DNA from 2 places in the Streptococcus porcorum genome. Region 1 is predicted to be linked to the other one. Evidence: predicted binding sites of a transcription regulator. Region 1 holds the regulator's gene; the other holds the start of a gene.
The links. The regulator CtsR, encoded in region 1, represses protease genes until heat stress. The targets are predictions, from matches to a motif close to TTGGTCAAAAAAGGTCAAANA.
Positions count from the first base shown of each region.

Region 2: ACVRWY_RS07785 (ATP-dependent Clp protease proteolytic subunit) is a predicted target of CtsR. The motif match lies at 3,153-3,173, and genes of this name have one in related genera.

Region 1 is NZ_JBRUDG010000012.1:7,502-17,194, forward strand. It holds gene ACVRWY_RS04555 (ATP-dependent Clp protease ATP-binding subunit) at 1-1,085, opposite strand, end outside; gene ACVRWY_RS04560 (CtsR family transcriptional regulator) at 1,087-1,545, opposite strand; gene tsf (translation elongation factor Ts) at 1,692-2,732, opposite strand; gene rpsB (30S ribosomal protein S2) at 2,863-3,642, opposite strand; tRNA gene ACVRWY_RS04575 (tRNA-Cys) at 3,871-3,941, shown strand; gene ACVRWY_RS04580 (S66 family peptidase) at 4,144-5,100, shown strand; gene ACVRWY_RS04585 (M13 family metallopeptidase) at 5,137-7,032, opposite strand; gene ACVRWY_RS04590 (Gfo/Idh/MocA family protein) at 7,427-8,410, shown strand; gene treC (alpha,alpha-phosphotrehalase) at 8,567-9,693, opposite strand, start outside.
Region 2 is NZ_JBRUDG010000031.1:10,400-20,092, reverse strand. It holds gene ACVRWY_RS07800 (cystathionine gamma-synthase) at 109-1,203, shown strand; gene ACVRWY_RS07795 (MalY/PatB family protein) at 1,205-2,365, shown strand; gene upp (uracil phosphoribosyltransferase) at 2,459-3,088, shown strand; gene ACVRWY_RS07785 (ATP-dependent Clp protease proteolytic subunit) at 3,238-3,828, shown strand; gene ACVRWY_RS07780 (YlbF/YmcA family competence regulator) at 3,891-4,331, shown strand; gene ACVRWY_RS07775 (DUF2129 domain-containing protein) at 4,334-4,630, shown strand; gene ACVRWY_RS07770 (ABC transporter substrate-binding protein) at 4,683-5,855, shown strand; gene ACVRWY_RS07765 (branched-chain amino acid ABC transporter permease) at 5,936-6,805, shown strand; gene ACVRWY_RS07760 (branched-chain amino acid ABC transporter permease) at 6,809-7,762, shown strand; gene ACVRWY_RS07755 (ABC transporter ATP-binding protein) at 7,762-8,526, shown strand; gene ACVRWY_RS07750 (ABC transporter ATP-binding protein) at 8,526-9,236, shown strand; gene ACVRWY_RS07745 (CBS and ACT domain-containing protein) at 9,429-9,693, shown strand, end outside.

The DNA.
Region 1 (9,693 bases):
GCAAAGCGACGTGAAAGAGCCGCATCTTTTTCAATATGTTTTTGATATTCATCTTGGGTTGTTGCCCCCAAAGTGCGTAAGCTGCCGCGGGCAAGGGCTGGTTTCAAGATATTGGCAGCATCAAGAGTGGAGTCAATACCACTACCTGATCCCATAATCGTGTGTAACTCATCAATAAATAAAATAATATGACCGTCTTCTTCAATATCTGAAATGATTTGATTCATCCGCTCTTCAAAATCCCCACGAAAACGAGTTCCAGCAACCACAGACATCATATCAAGCTCTAAAACACGCATTTTAGATAGATTTTCTGGTACATCACCAGATAAAATGCGTTGAGCTAAGCCATAAGCTAAAGCCGTTTTCCCCACACCAGCTTCACCAACTAATACGGGGTTGTTTTTGGTTTTGCGACTTAAAATCTGGACCATACGCGTGATTTCTTTATCACGTCCCACAACAGGATCAATCTGACCATTACGAGCAAGATCTGTCAAATCGCGTGTAAAATCCGCTAGATCTCCAGCTGTCGATTGTGGTTTCATCATATCCATCATAGCTGGACTAGCTTTAGGTTTATCTAGTTGACGGATAGCTTTAACTTGTGCCTTAGTATAACCCGCAATTTGGTCAATAGATTTTCTAACATCTGCCAATCGAAAAGAAGGTGCCTCAAGATGACTAGATGTTCCAAGTGTCGCTAAAATACGTGCAGGATACAAATCAGGAAGGAGCAACATCGCCATCAAAACATGCTCGCTTCCCACTTCATCTTGATGTACCACTTTTGAAATGGCATAAGCTTTATTCATAATCAGTTCCAAAGCAGGAGATTGTCTAAAAAAGACCATCTCTTCTCTCTGAGATAAGGTCTCCTTCCGAGCAGTTACCGCTAAAGTCGCAGCCATAAACTCTTCAAAGCTAACTTGCAAAGAATCTAAAACCTGACCTGCAATAGAATCTTGGAAATGAAGGAAAGCCAATAATAACTGCCAACTTTCCAAATAGTCCGTATCAAATTTATTAGCTATAAACTGAGCCTTGGCGAAGGCTTGTTCTAGCTTAGTTGAATAGCGTTTCATTCTAATATCCTTTTCTATCTAAACGTTGTAAAATTTTTGCCAAAAGACGTGGACGGATAGTAGCCGCATCGGATCCTAAAACGCTATCCAGACCACTAGCTAAAATAATATTTCCTTCACGCTCACTAATGATAGCCTCGTCAAACAATAATTGGATCAAATCCGTAAATTCCTGCTCACTAATCCGATCACCTAAAGAGCCAATTAAACTCCCTAACATTTGATGTTGATCAGAAAATCGAATTTTAGCAATACGGATATAACCGCCCCCTCCTCGTTTACTCTCAACAATATAGCCTCTACTTTCAGTAAAGCGGGTTTTAATCACATAGTTGATTTGACTAGGAACCACTTGAAAGCTATCTGCCAAACTACTACGTTGAATCTCAGCAAAATCGGATTGTGCTAAAAGATCCTTAATGTATTCCTCAATATGATCTGATGCATTTTTAGAAGGCATGACTCTTCTCCTTTCAAGTTTTCTTTGACATTAACTGACTATTATTATACCGAATTTTCACCTATTTGAAAACTAAAAATCCTCATTCTCAAATATCATAAAGAAAAACCCCAGCCTAAAAGACTGGAGTTTCAACTTTTACTCTATTAGTTGTTAAGGGCTGCTGCCATAGTTGCTGCAACTTCTGATTCAAAGTCGTTAGCAGCTTTTTCAATACCTTCACCAACTTCAAAGCGTGCAAATTCAACTGCTTTAGCGTTTACTGAGTCAAGGTAAGCTTCAACTGTTTTGCTATCGTCCATGATGTAAACTTGTGCAAGAAGTGTGTAAGCTTGGTCAACTTGAGTATTGTCAAGCATAAAGCGATCCATTTTACCTGGAATGATTTTATCCCAGATTTTTTCTGGTTTACCTTCAGCAGCAAGTTCTGCTTTGATATCTTCTTCAGCTTGTGCAATAACGTCATCAGTCAATTGTGCTTTAGATCCATATTTAAGGAATGGAAGAGCTGGTTTGTTAACCATTGCACGTGATTCGTTATCTTGCTCAATTTTGTGGTTCAATTGCGCTAACTCATCTTTGATGAATTGCTCATCAAGTTCAGTGTATGAAAGCACTGTTGGGTTCATCGCAGCAATGTGCATTGATACTTGTTTTGCAAGTGTTTCATCGCCACCTTCGATAACTGAGATAACACCAATACGTCCACCATTGTGTTGGTAAGCACCAAAGGCTTGCTCATCAGTTTTTTCGATCAAAGCAAAGCGACGGAATGAGATTTTCTCACCGATTGTAGCTGTTGCATTAACATAAGCTTCTTCAAGTGTCTCACCTGAAGGCAATTTGATTGCAAGTGCTTCTTCGTTGTTAGCTGGTTTAGCTGCAACAATAGCTTTTGCAGTTTCTTCTACCAACTCAACAAATTGAGCGTTTTTCGCAACAAAGTCTGTTTCAGCATTAACTTCAACAACTGCTGCGACGTTACCGTCAACATAAACACCTGTCAAACCTTCAGCAGCAACGCGGTCAGCTTTTTTAGCTGCCTTAGCCATACCTTTTTCGCGAAGTAATTCAATCGCTTTTTCGATATCACCTTCAGTTTCTACAAGGGCTTTTTTAGCGTCCATAACGCCGGCACCTGATTTTTCACGCAATTCTTTAACGAGAGCTGCAGTAATGTTTGCCATTTCTAAATTCCTCCAAAGTTTGATATAAAAAAACGAGAGCAGAGCGGTTTGCTGCTGCCCCGTTTACAAGTTACTTAATTGGGTGGAGAGTTTTTCTCCTCTAAGACCTAATCTTAGTCTTGTTTTATGATTAGTTAGAACCTTCTACAACTTCAACGATTTCTTCGATTGAATCTGCAGTAGCTTCTTCACCAGCCAATTCAGCTTCAACAGCTGCAACTGAATCTTCACCTTGACGACCTTCAATGATAGCGTCAGCCAATTTAGAAGTGATCAATTTAACAGCGCGGATAGCATCATCGTTAGCTGGGATGATAACATCGATCTCATCTGGATCAGCGTTTGTATCAACCATAGCTACAACTGGGATACCAAGTTTTTTAGCTTCTTTAACTGCGATTTGTTCTTTGTGTGGGTCAACAACGTACATCACATCTGGGATGCGAGGCATATCAGCGATACCACCTAAGAATTTTTCAAGACGGTCACGTTGTTTGTTAAGAAGTGCAACTTCTTTCTTAGGAAGAACTTCAAAAGTTCCTTCTTCTTCCATTTTGTTGATTTCTTTAAGGCGTGCGATACGTTTTTGGATTGTTGACCAGTTTGTCAATGTTCCACCCAACCAACGGTGGTTGATGTAGTATTGACCAGCACGTTCTGCTTCTTCTTTAACTGCTTCTGAAGCTTGCTTCTTAGTTCCTACGAACAAGATAACCGCATCGTTAGCTGCTGCATCACGAACAAATTCGTAAGCTTGATCAGCCAATTTTACAGTTTGTTGAAGGTCGATAACGTGGATACCGTTACGCTCAGTAAAGATGTACTTAGCCATCTTAGGATTCCAGCGACGAGTTTGGTGACCAAAGTGTACACCAGCCTCAAGAAGTTGTTTCATTGAAATTACTGCCATGAGTAATGTCTCCTTTTTTGTTTTTTCCTCTCCTAGACTTCGACTTGCAGTCTCACCTTGCGGCAACAAGACCACAATTGGTCCAAGATGAGTATTATCGCTATTGCGACCTTACTATCATACCAAAAAAAATGAGGATTGACAAGCCATTTGTGGTTAACTCTTGCATAAAAATCACTTTTATGTCTTGACATTCTGATTATCTTACGATAAAATAAATGGTGTTGTGGCGGTATAGCCAAGTGGTAAGGCACGGCTCTGCAAAAGCTTGATCGTCGGTTCAAATCCGTCTACCGCCTTTTATAACTCAATTTAATAAGAGTTCTCCTAAAAAGTCCGTAAATCGGGCTTTTTTTTTGTTGATATGCTGATAAATGTAATCGCTAAACTTTCTATCTATTCACTAAAAGAAGTTTTACAACATTAACAATCACTCCCTATCCTTTACTCCTTCTAATGCATCTGCTATACTGTTAACACTTTAATAAAGGAGGTTTGGTGATGAAAAAATTAACTAAGGGTGATCATATCCGTGTTCTTAGCCCATCTAGTTCTATCGAACGTTTAGGGGGATTTAAAGCCAATTTATCTGCCAAAAGAAAATTAGAAGAACTGGGCTTTACAGTGTCCTTCTCTGAGCATTATTTTGAAAATGATAGATTTTATTCATCCTCTATAAAAAGTCGTGTCGCAGATTTACATGCAGCATTTGCCGATCCAATGATCCATGTTATTATGACAACTATTGGAGGATTTAACTGTAACGAATTGTTACCTTATCTAGATTACGATCTCATCCGAAACAATCCGAAAATTTTTTGTGGGTATTCCGATACGACTGCCCTTTTAAACGGCATTTATGCCAAAACAGGTCTTAAAACTTATATGGGACCTTCTTTCTCTAGTTTTAAAATGATAGAAGGGCAAACCTATCAAACAAAAATGTGGCATCGCGCTCTGAGCCACACCAATTACCACTTGGAACCTAGTCAAGAATGGTCTAGCGATGCTTGGTATGATCCCTCTCAAACAAGACACTTCAAACCAACTGAGTGGAAAGTTTATCAAGAAGGAACAGCTCATGGTACTATCATTGGAGGAAATATCTCAACGTTTAATCTTCTAACAGGAACTGAGTTTGCACCGAAAGTTGAGAACTATGTTCTATTTCTGGAGGAAGCTGAAGGCAATCACTATTATACGATACTTAGACATTTAACAGCCATCCTACAAGCCTATCCAAACCCCAAGGCAGTTGTTTTTGGTCGTTTCCCTAAAGAAACAGAGATGACTGAGGAAATTTTTAAAGCGATTTTAGACAAATACCCTCTACTTAAGACTATCCCTGTACTTTATGACCTAGATTTTGCCCATACTCAGCCTCTTTTTACTATTACAATTGGCGCCAACATTTCTATTGATACTAAGACAATGACTTTAAACATCTCTGAAGATTAAAAAACCATTTGGGAGGGTTCCCAAATGGTTTTTGTATTACCAAATCACGACACGCTTGTCTTTATCTCGCCACATCCCATCGCCTTCTTTAACATCAAAAGTAGCAATAAAATCATCAAAGTTTGGCAACTGAACATTGGTGCGAAGTTTTCCTGGGGCATGTACATCTACAGCAATCAATAACTGCAAATATTCCTCACGCGCCTTCATGCGCCAAATACGAGCAAAATTGATAAAGTAGTCCTCAGCAGAAAAATCTGCTTCTTTTTTAGCGGCCTCAAGGGCTGCTGCCAAGCCTCCCAAATCCGCAACATTTTCAGAAACGGTTAACTTACCATTGACTTTTCCTCCTGCAAAGTCAATCCCATCAAACTGCTCCACTACCTTGTCTGTACGCTCTTTAAAAGCAGCGTAATCTTCATCTGTCCACCAATTATTAAGGCTACCATTTTCATCAAAAGAAGCCCCATTGGTATCAAAAGCATGAGAAATTTCATGAGCAATAACAGCACCTATTCCTCCATAATTAGCTGATGATGACTGCTCCAAACTATAAAACGGTGCTTGGAGGATAGCTGCTGGAAAGACAATTTGATTTTGTTGCGGATTGTAGTAAGCATTAACCATGTGGGCAGGCATTCCCCACTCATTTTTATCGACTGGCTTATTCCACTTGCTCCAGCTATGAGCTATTGAAATTTTTGCAAGATGGGCCGCGTTTTCAATCAAGCTAGCTGAGTCATCAATAACTTTTTTCGCATAGGTATCTGGTAATTTTTCAGGATAACCAATATGTGGTGTGATGCTGTTTAGCTTGATGATAGCCTTATCTCGTGTTTCTGGTTTTAGCCAGTCGTTATTAGCTAAGCGCTCCTTATAAACCTCAATCATAGTCGCTACCTTCGCCTCCACATCAGCTTTGGCTTTTTTAGAAAACTTCAAGTCCGCATACCAAAGACCAAGGGCTTGATTGTAGGGACCTTGTGCCAAATAAAAAGCAGCTTTTTTCTGATCCATGGCTTGAGGAGTACCAGATAAAGCACGGCTATAAGCACCTGATAAGACTCGAATCTCATCTGTCAGGTAAGAGGTATAAGAAAGAGCCGCACTTCTCACTAAAATCGCTTTTAGGGCTGTCCAATTTTTTTCAGAATAAAACTCCGCTGCAAACTCTGTCCAAAAACGCTCCTCTGGAACAATCACTTTATCTGGAACTTGTCCTAAAATGTGTTTAAAAATAGTATCTAAAGGTAGTTCTGGTGCCAATTTAGTAAAATCTGCCCAGTCATAAGGATGATACAACTTTGCATACTCAGAAGACTCCTCACTTGAGAGAACATATTGAGCTAATTTGGCATCAAGCGCAATCATCTCATCTAAAATATGCTTGATCTCTTCTGTAGAAAAGCCAAACTTAGGCAATAGATCTTCTTGGCATCGGCGCCATGTTGCCAATAGCTCTTTTCCCTTCTCATTATCCTCGCCATAGTAGCTAGTGTCTGGCAAAATGGTGCTCGGAGCTTCTGCCCACAAAACGTTGGTCTGGGCATCCATAAAGTCTGGTGCTACACCAAACGGTAAAAGGTTCGGTTTGCCATCCATCTCAAACTCTGCTATCCGCTCTGCAAAGCTTGAGAAAGACGATAGACCCTGATACTCCTCAATCAAGGGTTTAACAGGGGTAACACCGAGTGTTTCTCTTGTTGTAAAATCACTGACCTGCTTATGAAACTTGACAAAGTTGGATAAAATAGGATCTGTTGGGACATCTTTACCTGCTAACCAAGCATCGGTTGTGTCTAACATTAGGTCCTCTATTTCATCAGCTAAATCTGAAAAGCCACCAGTTCTTGGCTTATCAGCAGGAATAACAGCTGTTTCTTCCCACTTTTTATTGATCGCATCATAAAAATCATCTTGATAACGTGTCATCATTGTACTCCTTTGTATTGTCTTTTTTTATTGTAACAAAAAAAGATTAGAATTGCTTTTTTAGGCTATTTCCCCTCACGCCATACGCATGAAGAAAATGCATGTAACCATTTTCTTATCACATGCATTTTTTCAATTTATTTTCATAGTTTTTATATTTAGTCATGAGTGATTCCTCAAATTCAGACTAATTATAGCATAAATTTTTGCTAAAAAACTGTATAAAATATGAAAATATGTTTTCTGAAAAACATATTTTCTTCATCCGTTTGTCGTGTATTTCCCCTTCACTTTATTTATTCGAAAAAAAATATAAAAAGAAAGGCTTTTTTTAAAAAATTTTTTTCGTTATTTTTGATATACTAATGTTAGCGCTTTTATAAGGAGAAATCACATGAAAAATTTAGTTCAATACAAATGGGCTACCCTAGGAACTGGGGTCATTGCTAATGAATTAGCTCAAGCTTTGCAGTCACTAGGCGGCAACCTCTACTCCGTTGCCAATCGTACCTATGATAAAGGTCTAGCATTTGCTCAAAAATATGATATTCAGAAAGTTTATCAAACCATTGATGAAGTATTTGAAGATCCTGAGGTAGATATTATTTACATCTCAACCCCGCATAATACCCATATTAACTATCTAAGAAAGGCCTTGTCAGCAGGAAAGCACGTCCTTTGTGAGAAGTCTATTACACTCAATTCAGAGGAACTGGAAGAGGCTATTGCGCTTGCCGAAGAAAACCAAGTCATTCTTGCTGAAGCAATGACTATTTTCCATATGCCTATTTACCGCCGTCTCCGCGAACTTGTCCAATCACAAGCCTTGGGGGACCTAAAAATGATTCAAATGAACTTTGGAAGCTATAAAGATTACGACATGAGCAATCGTTTCTTTAATAGAAATCTAGCTGGTGGAGCCCTCCTTGACATTGGGGTTTATGCCCTATCTTTTGTTCGCTGGTTTATGTCTGAAACGCCTGATCAAATCAGCTCTCAAGTAAAATTAGCACCAACTGGGGTTGATGAACAGATGGGAATTTTATTAAGTAATCCCAAAGGAGAAATGGCTACTATTGCCCTTACCTTACACGCTAAACAACCTAAACGCGGTACCATTGCCTACGATAAAGGCTATATTGAACTTTATGAATATCCTCGTGGTCAAAAAGCCATCATCACCTATACAGAAGATGGCCACCAAGATATCATTGAAGCAGGAGACACCAGTCAAGCCCTCTCCTACGAGGTCCAAGATATGGAAAAAGCTGTCGCTGGTATCGAAAATGAGATGCACCTGGCTTATAGCCAAGAAGTGATGGCTATCATGACCAAACTCAGAAAAGACTGGGGCTTAGTCTATCCAGAAGAAGAATAAATCACAAAAACTCTTCCACCAAAATAAATGATTGGGGAAGAGTTTTACAATATTATCTATATAGAAACTAAAAAGCGAAGGATATTGTTGCTCAGTCCTTCTCTTTTTAGTTAAATCTCATCTTATTTCCACTCTTACTACTGGATAACACACATTTTATTTTTTTAAAATAGCAAGGGTTTGATAAGGTTTGAGGGTAATCTGATCTGCTAAGACAGTGTCTTTATAGTTGCTGATCAAAACTTGACCTGAGGCATAATCAGCTAGGTCAAGGGGTACTTCCTCAGCAAAGAAGTTGTTTAGGACAAGGAGTTTTTCATCGCCAAGCTGACGCTCAAACGCATAAACCTGATCACTATCTTTATAAGCTGCCTTATAGTCTCCTTCTGCGATTAAAGGCATCTCTTTACGCAATCGAATCAAGTCTTGATAGAAAGTAAAGATTGGGCCTTCCTTCTCATTTTTCACATTAATCTCTGGATAAGACTTACCTGCTTTTAGCCACGGTGTCCCCGTTGAGAAACCAGCATTTTGGCTATCATCCCACTGCATTGGAGTTCTCGAGTTATCACGAGATTTAGCCTGGATAATCTTGAAAGCTTCTTCTTTAGATTTGCCCTCATCCAACATGATTTGATAGGCATTGAGACTCTCAACATCTACATAGTCTGCCATAGAATCATAGTCTGGGTCAATCATCCCAATCTCTTCTCCCATGTAGATATAGGGTGTTCCTCGAGAAAGGTGGATAGAGGCTGCCAGCATGGTTGCTCCTTCATTGCGGAAATTTTTCACATCCACAAAACGATTGAGGGCACGCGGCTGATCGTGGTTGTTGTAGAACAGCGCATTCCAACCATTGCCTTCACTCATCCCTTCTCCCCAAGTATGGAAGAGACGTTTGAGTTCTTCAAAGTCAAAATCCATAATAGTCCATTTTTGGCCATCTTTGTAATCCACTTTCAAGTGGTGGAAGTTGAAAGCCATAGACAACTCTTCACGCTCAGGAGCCGTGTAGAGAATGCAATTTTCAATGGTCGTAGCAGACATTTCCCCAACCGTCATAAAGCCTTCTTCTTTTCCAAAGGTAGCATTATTCATCATCTTGAGGTAATCATGCGTAATAGGGCGATCGGTATAGGCAGGTTTGCCGTCATTGATAGAGCAGTCTTCTAGGACTTCATCTTTACCAATCAAGTTGATAACATCGAAACGGAAGCCTTTAACCCCCTTGTCTTTCCAAAAGTTAACGACTTTGAAAAGTTCTTCACGGACATGGGGAT
Region 2 (9,693 bases), on a different contig from region 1:
GTTATAAGTAAAAACTATAGCTAACTATCAATAAATGATATACAAGAAAAACGTTATAATGGCTGTTTAAGTGGTAGAATAATAAGAAAACAATATCAGGGGGAAATCATGACAAAATCTTATAAATTAGACACTATCTTAGCGCAGGCTGGTATTAAATCAGATGAAGCGACTGGAGCGTTAACAACTCCCTTACATTTTTCAACCACCTATCAGCATCCAGAGTTTGGTCAATCTACAGGATATGACTATACTCGTACGAAAAATCCAACTCGAACGCAATTAGAAGAAACTTTAGCTGCTATTGAACAGGCAGAATTTGCCTTAGCAACAAGTTCAGGGATGAGTGCAATTGTACTTGCCATGGAAATTTTTCCTGTAGGAAGTAAGGTCTTGGCGGCCAGAGATCTCTACGGTGGGTCATTTAGATGGTTTAATGAGAAAGAAAAAGAAGGACGCTTTTCTTTTGTTTATGCCAATACAGAAGACGAACTTATTGAGCAGCTAGATGATACGATTGACCTTGTTTATTTAGAGACACCAACCAATCCCTTGATGGTAGAGTTTGATATTGAAAGTATCGCCAATAAAGCTCATCAACTAGGAGCTAAAGTGATTGTGGATAATACCTTTTATAGCCCTGTTTATCTTAATCCTATTCCTTTAGGAGCAGATATCGTGGTACATTCTGCTACGAAATACCTTTCAGGCCATAATGATGTTTTGGCTGGGGTTGTCTTAACCAGTGATCAAGAACTTTATGATAAACTTTTCTTTAATTTGAATACAACAGGAGCTGTTTTATCCCCATTTGACAGTTACCTTTTGATTCGAGGGTTAAAAACATTGAAGCTACGCATGGGAAAATCAACAGAGAATGCCAAAGCTGTAGTAGAAGCCTTGCGACAGTCTCCAGCAGTTAAAGAGGTACTTTATACAGGAAAAGGTGGCATGGTTTCCTTTAAAGTTAAGAACCAAGAAAATATTCCACAAATCATCAATACTTTGGAAGTTTTCACTTTTGCAGAAAGCTTAGGAGGGGTTGAAAGTTTGATTACTTACCCTGCTACACAGACCCACTTTGATATTCCAGCTGGGGTTCGTCATGCTTATGGTTTGACAGATGATCTCTTACGCTTATCAGTTGGAATTGAAGATGCAGAGGATCTGATAACAGATTTAAAGACAGCTTTGGAGGGATAAGATGACAAAATATGACTTTATCACTGTACCTGAGCGTTTATCAACTAATGCTGTCAAGTGGCAGGCGACAAAAGAAGATAAAAATTTGTTGCCACTTTGGATTGCTGACATGGATTTTGTGACCTTTCCAGAAATGACCAAAGCTTTAGAAGAATTTGCAAGGCATGGTGTTTATGGCTACAATGCGACATCAGATAGCCTGTTAGATAAAATTGTTAATTGGGAAAAGGAGCAGCACGGTTACTTTATCTCAAAAGAAGATATCACCTTGATTGAGGGAGTTGTTCCTGCTATTTCGGTAGCCCTACAAGCTTTTTCAAAAGAAGGAGATGCTGTGTTGATTAATACACCTGTATATCCCCCTTTTGCCCGAACAATTACCTTAAATCAGAGAAAACTGGTTAATAATTCTTTAATTGAAAAAAATGGTCACTTTGAAATTGACTTTGAGCAGTTGGAAAAAGATATTGTTGAGCATCAAGTTAAAATCTATCTTTTCTGTAGCCCGCATAATCCAGGTGGTCGTGTTTGGTCTAAAGATGAACTTGAAAAAATTGGAAAACTTTGCCAAAAATATCATGTTATCTTACTTTCAGATGAAATTCATCAAGATTTGGCTTTGTACGGTAATCAACATCATAGCTTTAATACCGTTTCGGAAGCTTTTTCGGATTTTTCTGTGATTTTAAGTAGTGCTACTAAAACTTTCAATATTGCGGGAACAAAAAATAGTTTTGTCTTGATTAAAAATCCTGAGCTTCGCGCAGCTTTTCGTAAAATTCAGCTAAGAAATAATCAGCATGAAATTTCAAGCCTAGGTTTAATAGCTACGGAGACTGCCCTAACTTATGGAAAACCGTGGCTAGAGGAGCTCAAAGGTGTTCTAGAGGATAATATCAACTACATTACTGACTTTTTGAGTAAAGAAGTACCACGAATAAAATTTTTAAAACCAGAAGGAACTTATTTGATTTGGCTTGATTTTTCTGACTATGGCTTATCTCATTCGGAATTGTTTGAGAAACTGGAAAAAGAGGCTGGTTTAATTTTAAATGATGGTTTAACTTTTGGTCGCGAAGGGAAATTACATGCTAGACTAAATGCAGCAGCACCTAGGTCTATCATTGTGGAAGCTTGTCGCCGTTTAGCTGAAACTTTTTAAAATCTTTTCTTTCTAGATGAAAACTCCCTTGAAGTTTGGTATAATAAGGAGAAAAAATTTTAGAAAGTAGGAAGCTCGAAAGAGCGATATTATATGGGAAAATTTCAAGTTATTTCACATCCACTAATCCAACATAAACTCTCTATTTTGCGTCGTACTAGCACCTCGACAAAAGATTTTCGTGAGCTTGTTAATGAAATTGCTATGTTAATGGGGTATGAGGTCTCACGTGATTTGCCACTAGAGGACGTTGAGATTGAGACACCGATTGTAAAAACTGTTCAAAAGCAGTTAGCGGGTAAAAAATTAGCAATCGTTCCAATTTTGCGTGCAGGTATTGGTATGGTTGATGGCTTACTTAGCCTTGTTCCAGCTGCTAAGGTTGGTCATATTGGGATGTATCGTGATGAGGAGACTCTTGAACCCGTTGAATATCTAGTGAAATTGCCAGAAGATATCGATCAACGTCAAATTTTTCTTGTAGATCCTATGTTAGCAACTGGGGGCTCTGCTATTTTAGCAGTTGATTCTCTTAAAAAACGTGGTGCAGCGAATATTAAGTTTGTCTGCTTAGTTGCGGCACCAGAAGGGGTTAAGAAATTACAAGATGCCCATCCAGATATTGACATCTACACAGCGGCGTTGGATGAAAAGCTCAATGAAAATGGTTATATAGTTCCAGGACTTGGAGATGCTGGTGATCGTTTGTTTGGGACAAAATAAGTTTTATCAAAGGTTGAGAGCGTTCTTTCAACCTTTTGCTTTTTCTAAAAAATAGTAAATTTTTTATTTGACCAAGATTGACCAAAAAGCTATAATGGTAATATCTTAATTGATAGAAGTAGGAACTTCTAAGAAAAAGGAGAAATTCTATGATTCCAGTAGTTATTGAACAAACTAGCCGTGGTGAACGCTCGTATGATATTTACTCACGTTTGCTAAAAGATCGTATTATTATGCTGACAGGGCCAGTTGAGGATAATATGGCAAATTCTATTATTGCTCAGCTCTTATTCCTTGATGCTCAGGATAATACAAAGGATATTTATCTTTATGTCAATACGCCAGGTGGCTCCGTATCGGCAGGACTTGCAATTGTAGATACGATGAACTTTATTAAATCTGATGTCCAAACTATTGTAATGGGTGTTGCAGCTTCTATGGGAACCATCATTGCCTCATCAGGTACTAAAGGAAAACGTTTCATGTTACCCAATGCTGAGTACATGATTCACCAGCCGATGGGTGGAACAGGTGGTGGCACTCAACAAACAGATATGGCTATCGCTGCAGAGCATCTTTTAAAAACACGTCAAAACTTAGAACAAATCTTAGCTGATAATTCAGGGAAAACAATTGAACAAGTTCATAAGGATGCGGAACGTGATTACTGGATGAGTGCGCAAGAAACATTAGAATATGGCTTTATTGATGATATTATGGCTAATAATGATTTAAAATAAAATCAAAAAGGTGGAAGTGGAGCAACCTAGTCTCCACTTCTTTTTTTTGATATAATCTTTATATGCTAGAAATAAATCAAGAATTAATAGAGATTGACGATGCGATTGATGCTTTAGTAGCGTCCATTTTGGAAACAAAAGAGGTCAAAAATTATAAAAAAGTAAAAACTCGTTTTCAGGAGAATACTTCTTTACAAGAAAAGTTGCAACTGTTCTCTGCTTTAAATCAAGATTTTGAAAATCAAAAGGCCTATTTGCCCTACAGAGAAGAATTAAAGGTCTTAAAAAAAGAGTGGCTATTACAAAAAAGGCAACTTGATTTGGATCCTTTAGTTCAAGAAATGCGACAGGCAGAGCATGATTTACAAGTACTCTTATCGACCGTTAGTCATTATTTAGCCAAAAGTGTATCGGAGGATATTTTTGTAGATGAAGCCCTGCCTTTATCACCTCATAGACGTCCTCATGCTAAAGGCCATCATATTAGAGAAAGGAATAGCTAATCGTGGACAAAAAAGATCGGATAGGTGTTGCGGTCTATCTTTACTACAATCGTGATGCTAGAAAAGTGTCTAAATTTGGTGATGTTCATTACCATTCTAGACGATTGCGTTATCTTGTGTTGTATATTGATGTGGCTGACTTAGACGAAGTTGTGGGTTATTTGGAAAAACAGAAGTTTGTTAAAGATATTAAAGTCTCATCCTATAAAGCGATTGATCAAAATTTTGTAGGGAATCTTCATCAAGAAAAACTGGATATCGAAAAAAATAGTCCCAATAGCTTGACAATTATCAGATAATTCAGTATTCTTATTAACGTATATTTTTAGATAACTTTAAGGAGATATAGAGATGAAAAAGAAATTAACATTAGCAGCTCTTGCTTTTGCGAGTACAGCTGTTCTTGCAGCCTGTGGGGCAGCGCCTAGTGGCTCGTCTTCATCGACTGGTACAGAAGTTGGAGATACGATTAAAGTTGGTTTGAACTTTGAGTTGAGTGGAGCAGTTGCGGCTTACGGTCAAGTTCAAAAAAATGCTGCGGAGCTTGCTGTTGATGAAATCAATAAAGCAGGTGGTGTAGATGGAAAAGAGCTTGAAATTGTTTCAAAAGATAACAAGTCTGAAAACAATGAAGCGGCATCTGTTGCTAGCAGCTTAGTCACTCAAAACAAGGTTAATGTGATGATTGGACCTGCAACTTCTGGTGCTACAGCAGCAGCAACACCAGCAGCAACAAAAGCAGCAGTTCCTCTTGTAACACCTTCTGGTACACAAGACAGCCTAACTTATGCAGATGGAAAAGTAAAAGAGTACGTTTTCCGTACGACTTTCCAAGATAGTTTCCAAGGTCAAGTTTTGGCACAATATGCTACAGAAAACCTTTCAGCTAAAAAAGTTGTCCTTTATTATGATAACTCAAGTGACTATGCCAAAGGCATCGCCAATGAGTTTAAAAACGAATATAAAGGGGAAATTGTTGTAGAAGAAACTTTCCAAGCTGGTGATAAAGACTTCCAAGCTGCTTTAACAAAAATCAAAGATAAAGAGTTTGATGCGATCATTATGCCTGGTTACTACACTGAAACAGGTTTAATTACAAAACAAGCGCGTGACATGGGGATTGATAAACCAATTCTTGGACCTGACGGCTTTAGCGATGAAAAATTCATTGAAAATGCTACAGCAGCAGGAACAAACAATGTTTATTATGTTTCTGGTTACTCAACAAAAGTTGATTTATCTGATAAAGCTGCTAAATTTGTAGAGTCATATAAAGCAAAATATGGTGAAGAACCAAACATGTTTGCTGCACTTGCTTATGATTCTGTTTACATGGTAGCAGAAGCTGCAGAGAATGCTGAAAACTCAAGCGAAATTGCTAAGAACTTTGCTAAGATTAAGGATTTTGATGGGGTAACAGGTAAAACAACAATTGATGAAAAACACAATCCTGTTAAGTCAGCAATTATGATTGGTCTCAAAGACGGTAAAGAAGATTCTGCAACTGTCGTTGAGGTTAAATAATATATCTAAAAATTACAGTATCTGGGAAAGGAAAGCTCCTTTTCCAGATATTATTATGTTATAGAAAGTTTGGTGAAAACATGGTTCAACAACTTGTCAATGGCTTAATTCTAGGAAGTGTTTATGCCCTCTTAGCATTAGGTTATACAATGGTTTATGGTATTATCAAGCTCATAAACTTTGCTCATGGTGATTTATACATGATGGGTGCGTTTATTGGTTATTATTTGATTAATGCCTTTAAGATGAACTTTTTTGTGGCTCTGGTCTTAACAATGGCCTTGACAGCACTTTTAGGTGTTGTCATTGAGTTTTTAGCCTATCGTCCACTGAGAAATTCAACGCGTATTGCAGCCTTGATTACAGCAATTGGGGTATCTTTCCTTTTAGAGTATGGGATGGTTTATTTTGTAGGTGCTAATACACGTGCCTTTCCTCAAGCTCTTGAAACAGTACGTTATCATTTAGGACCTGTAGCGGTAACTAACGTCCAGTTAACGATTTTGGCTGTTTCAATTGTCTTGATGCTTGGTTTAAACTTTATTGTTAAGCAAACAAAGATGGGAAAAGCCATGCGTGCGGTGTCTGTTGATAGTGATGCGGCACAGTTGATGGGGATTAATGTTAACCGTACAATCAGCTTTACTTTTGCTTTGGGATCAGCTTTAGCAGGGGCTGCGGGGTGCTTGATTGGTCTTTATTACAATGCGATTGATCCTCTTATGGGGATGACACCAGGTATTAAAGCCTTTGTCGCTGCTGTATTAGGTGGTATTGGAATTATTCCAGGAGCCGCTATCGGTGGTTTTGTTATTGGACTTTTAGAAACTTTCTCTGTTTCAATTGGTTTATCAAGTTTCAAAGACGCGATTGTTTATGCTATTTTGATCATCATTCTTCTCGTTCGTCCAGCGGGGATCCTTGGTAAAAATGTGAAAGAGAAGGTGTAAGTAATGAAGAAAAATTTAAAAGTTAATTTAACTTGGTTAGCACTTATTCTAGCTACTTATGGTATTATTTATGCTTTAGCGATGGCTGGTGTTATTAATCTTTATTATGTACAAATTTTAATGCAGATTGGGATTAATATCATTATGGCTGTGGGAATTAACCTCGTTTTAGGTTTTTCAGGGCAATTTTCACTAGGTCAAGCTGGCTTTATGGCAATTGGGGCCTATGCAACGGCTATTCTGACAACCTCAAATCCTACCTTTGCAGGATTTTATCTCTCTATGCTTGTGGGCGCTGTTTTGGCGGCTATTATTGCACTTGTTGTAGGCATTCCAACTCTTCGTTTGAAGGGAGATTATCTTGCTATTGCTACACTTGGTGTTGCTGAGATTATTCGTATGGCCATTGTCAATGGTGGAGACTTGACAAACGGTGCGGCTGGTCTAACGGGGATTCTGGAATATACGACTTGGCCAGTTGTTTTTGTCTTTGTTGTTTTAACAACTGTTTTAACCGTCAATTTCTTACGTAGCCCAATAGGACGTGAGGTGATTGCTGTTCGTGAAGATGAAATCGCAGCAGAGTCAATGGGTGTTAATACCACCAAGGTTAAGGTAATGGCTTTTGTTTTGGCAGCTATCACAGCTAGTATCGCAGGATCCTTACAAGTTGGTTATATCGGAACAGTCATGCCTAAAGACTTTACAATCATGAAATCAATTGAATTCTTGATTATTGCGGTATTTGGTGGACTTGGTTCAATGACAGGTACTATTGTTGCAGCAATTGTTCTAGGTGTTCTAAATATGTTCTTGCAAAATGTCTCTGATCTTCGTATGATTATTTACTCATTAGCCTTAATTCTTGTTATGGTATTCCGCCCAGGTGGTTTACTTGGAACAAAAGAGTTCAGTCTAATGAAATTCTTTAAAAAAGATAAGGAGGGCAAAAACTAATGGCACTTCTTGAAGTTAAAAATTTAACCAAAAACTTCGGTGGCTTGACTGCCGTAGGTGATGTGACAATGGAATTAAACGAGGGAGAGTTAGTAGGGCTCATTGGTCCTAATGGAGCTGGTAAGACAACTCTTTTCAACCTCTTGACAGGTGTTTATGAGCCAAGTGAGGGAACTGTTACGCTTGATGGTACTGTTTTAAATGGTAAAGCACCTTATACTATTGCTTCACTAGGTTTATCACGTACCTTCCAAAACATTCGCTTGTTTAAGGATATGACGGTACTTGATAATGTTTTAATTGGACTTGGTAATAATCGTAAACCACACATTTTAGCGAGTTTTTTACGTTTGCCAAAATTTTATCAAAATGAAGAAGAATTGCGTCAAAAAGCTTTGGACCTTTTGGCAATATTTGATTTAGATGGTGATGCTGAGACATTAGCTAAAAATCTTCCTTACGGGCAACAACGTCGCTTGGAAATTGTTCGTGCCCTTGCAACAGAACCTAAAATTCTGTTTCTAGATGAGCCAGCTGCAGGGATGAACCCTCAAGAGACAGCAGAATTAACAGGTCTGATTCGAAAAATTAAAGAAGAGTTTGGAATTACCATTATTTTGATTGAACACGATATGAGCTTGGTAATGGAAGTTACAGAACGCATCTATGTTCTGGAATATGGTCGCTTAATTGCCCATGGAACACCAGATGAAATCAAAAACAATAAACGTGTTATTGAAGCTTATCTTGGAGGTGAGGCATAATGGCGATGTTGAAAGTAGATAACCTATCTGTAAAATATGGTGTGATTGAAGCAGTCAAAGATGTTAGCTTTGAGGTTAATGAAGGTGAAGTTGTCACTCTTATTGGGGCTAACGGTGCAGGTAAAACCTCTATTTTACGGACTATTTCAGGTCTTGTTCGTCCCTCGGCTGGAAAAATTGAATTTTTAGGACAAGAAATCCAAAAGGTTCCTGCTCGTAAAATTGTGGCAGATGGTTTATCACAAGTTCCAGAAGGACGTCATGTTTTTGCTGGTTTAACAGTTATGGAAAACTTAGAGATGGGAGCTTTCTTACGTAATAACCGTGAAGAAAATCAAGCTAATCTAAAGAAAATCTTTGCACGTTTTCCACGTCTAGAAGAACGTAAAAATCAAGATGCGGCAACCCTCTCAGGTGGGGAGCAACAGATGCTTGCCATGGGGCGTGCGCTGATGAGCCAACCTAAACTTTTGTTGTTAGATGAACCGTCTATGGGACTTGCCCCAATCTTTATCCAAGAAATCTTTGATATTATTCAAGATATTCAAAAGCAAGGGACAACTGTTCTATTGATTGAGCAAAATGCCAATAAAGCATTATCTATTGCTGATCGTGGTTATGTTCTTGAAACTGGTAAGATTGTTCTTTCTGGTACAGGTCAAGAACTTTTAACATCAGATGAGGTTCGTAAAGCTTATCTAGGTGGTTAATGATTAGAAAAAAGGAGCAGTTAGTGGCTCCTTTTTTGCTATTATTTTCTTTTATCTAGTTTTGGCTCAGTTCTTGATGATAGAAGAGGAAAGAAACAAAGTTTGATTTAGCCAAAATATTTTCATAAAGTTTTCGTAAACGATTACAAAATGTGATATAATAAAAGTATCAAAAAGATGGAGGCTAGAGAAATGTCAGTAAAAGATTTTATGACTAAAAAAGTCGTGTATGTATCTCCAGATACAACAGTTGCCCATGTTTCAGAAATTATGCGTGAGCAAGGGCTTCGTCGTTTACCTGTTATTGAAAATGATAAGTTAGTTGGTTTGGTAACAGAAGGTACTATTGCTGAGGCTAGTCCATCTAAAGCGACAAGTTTGTCTATTTATGAAATGAATTATTTGCTCAATAAGACAAAAATTCGTGATGTCATGATTAAAGATGTTGTCACAGTTT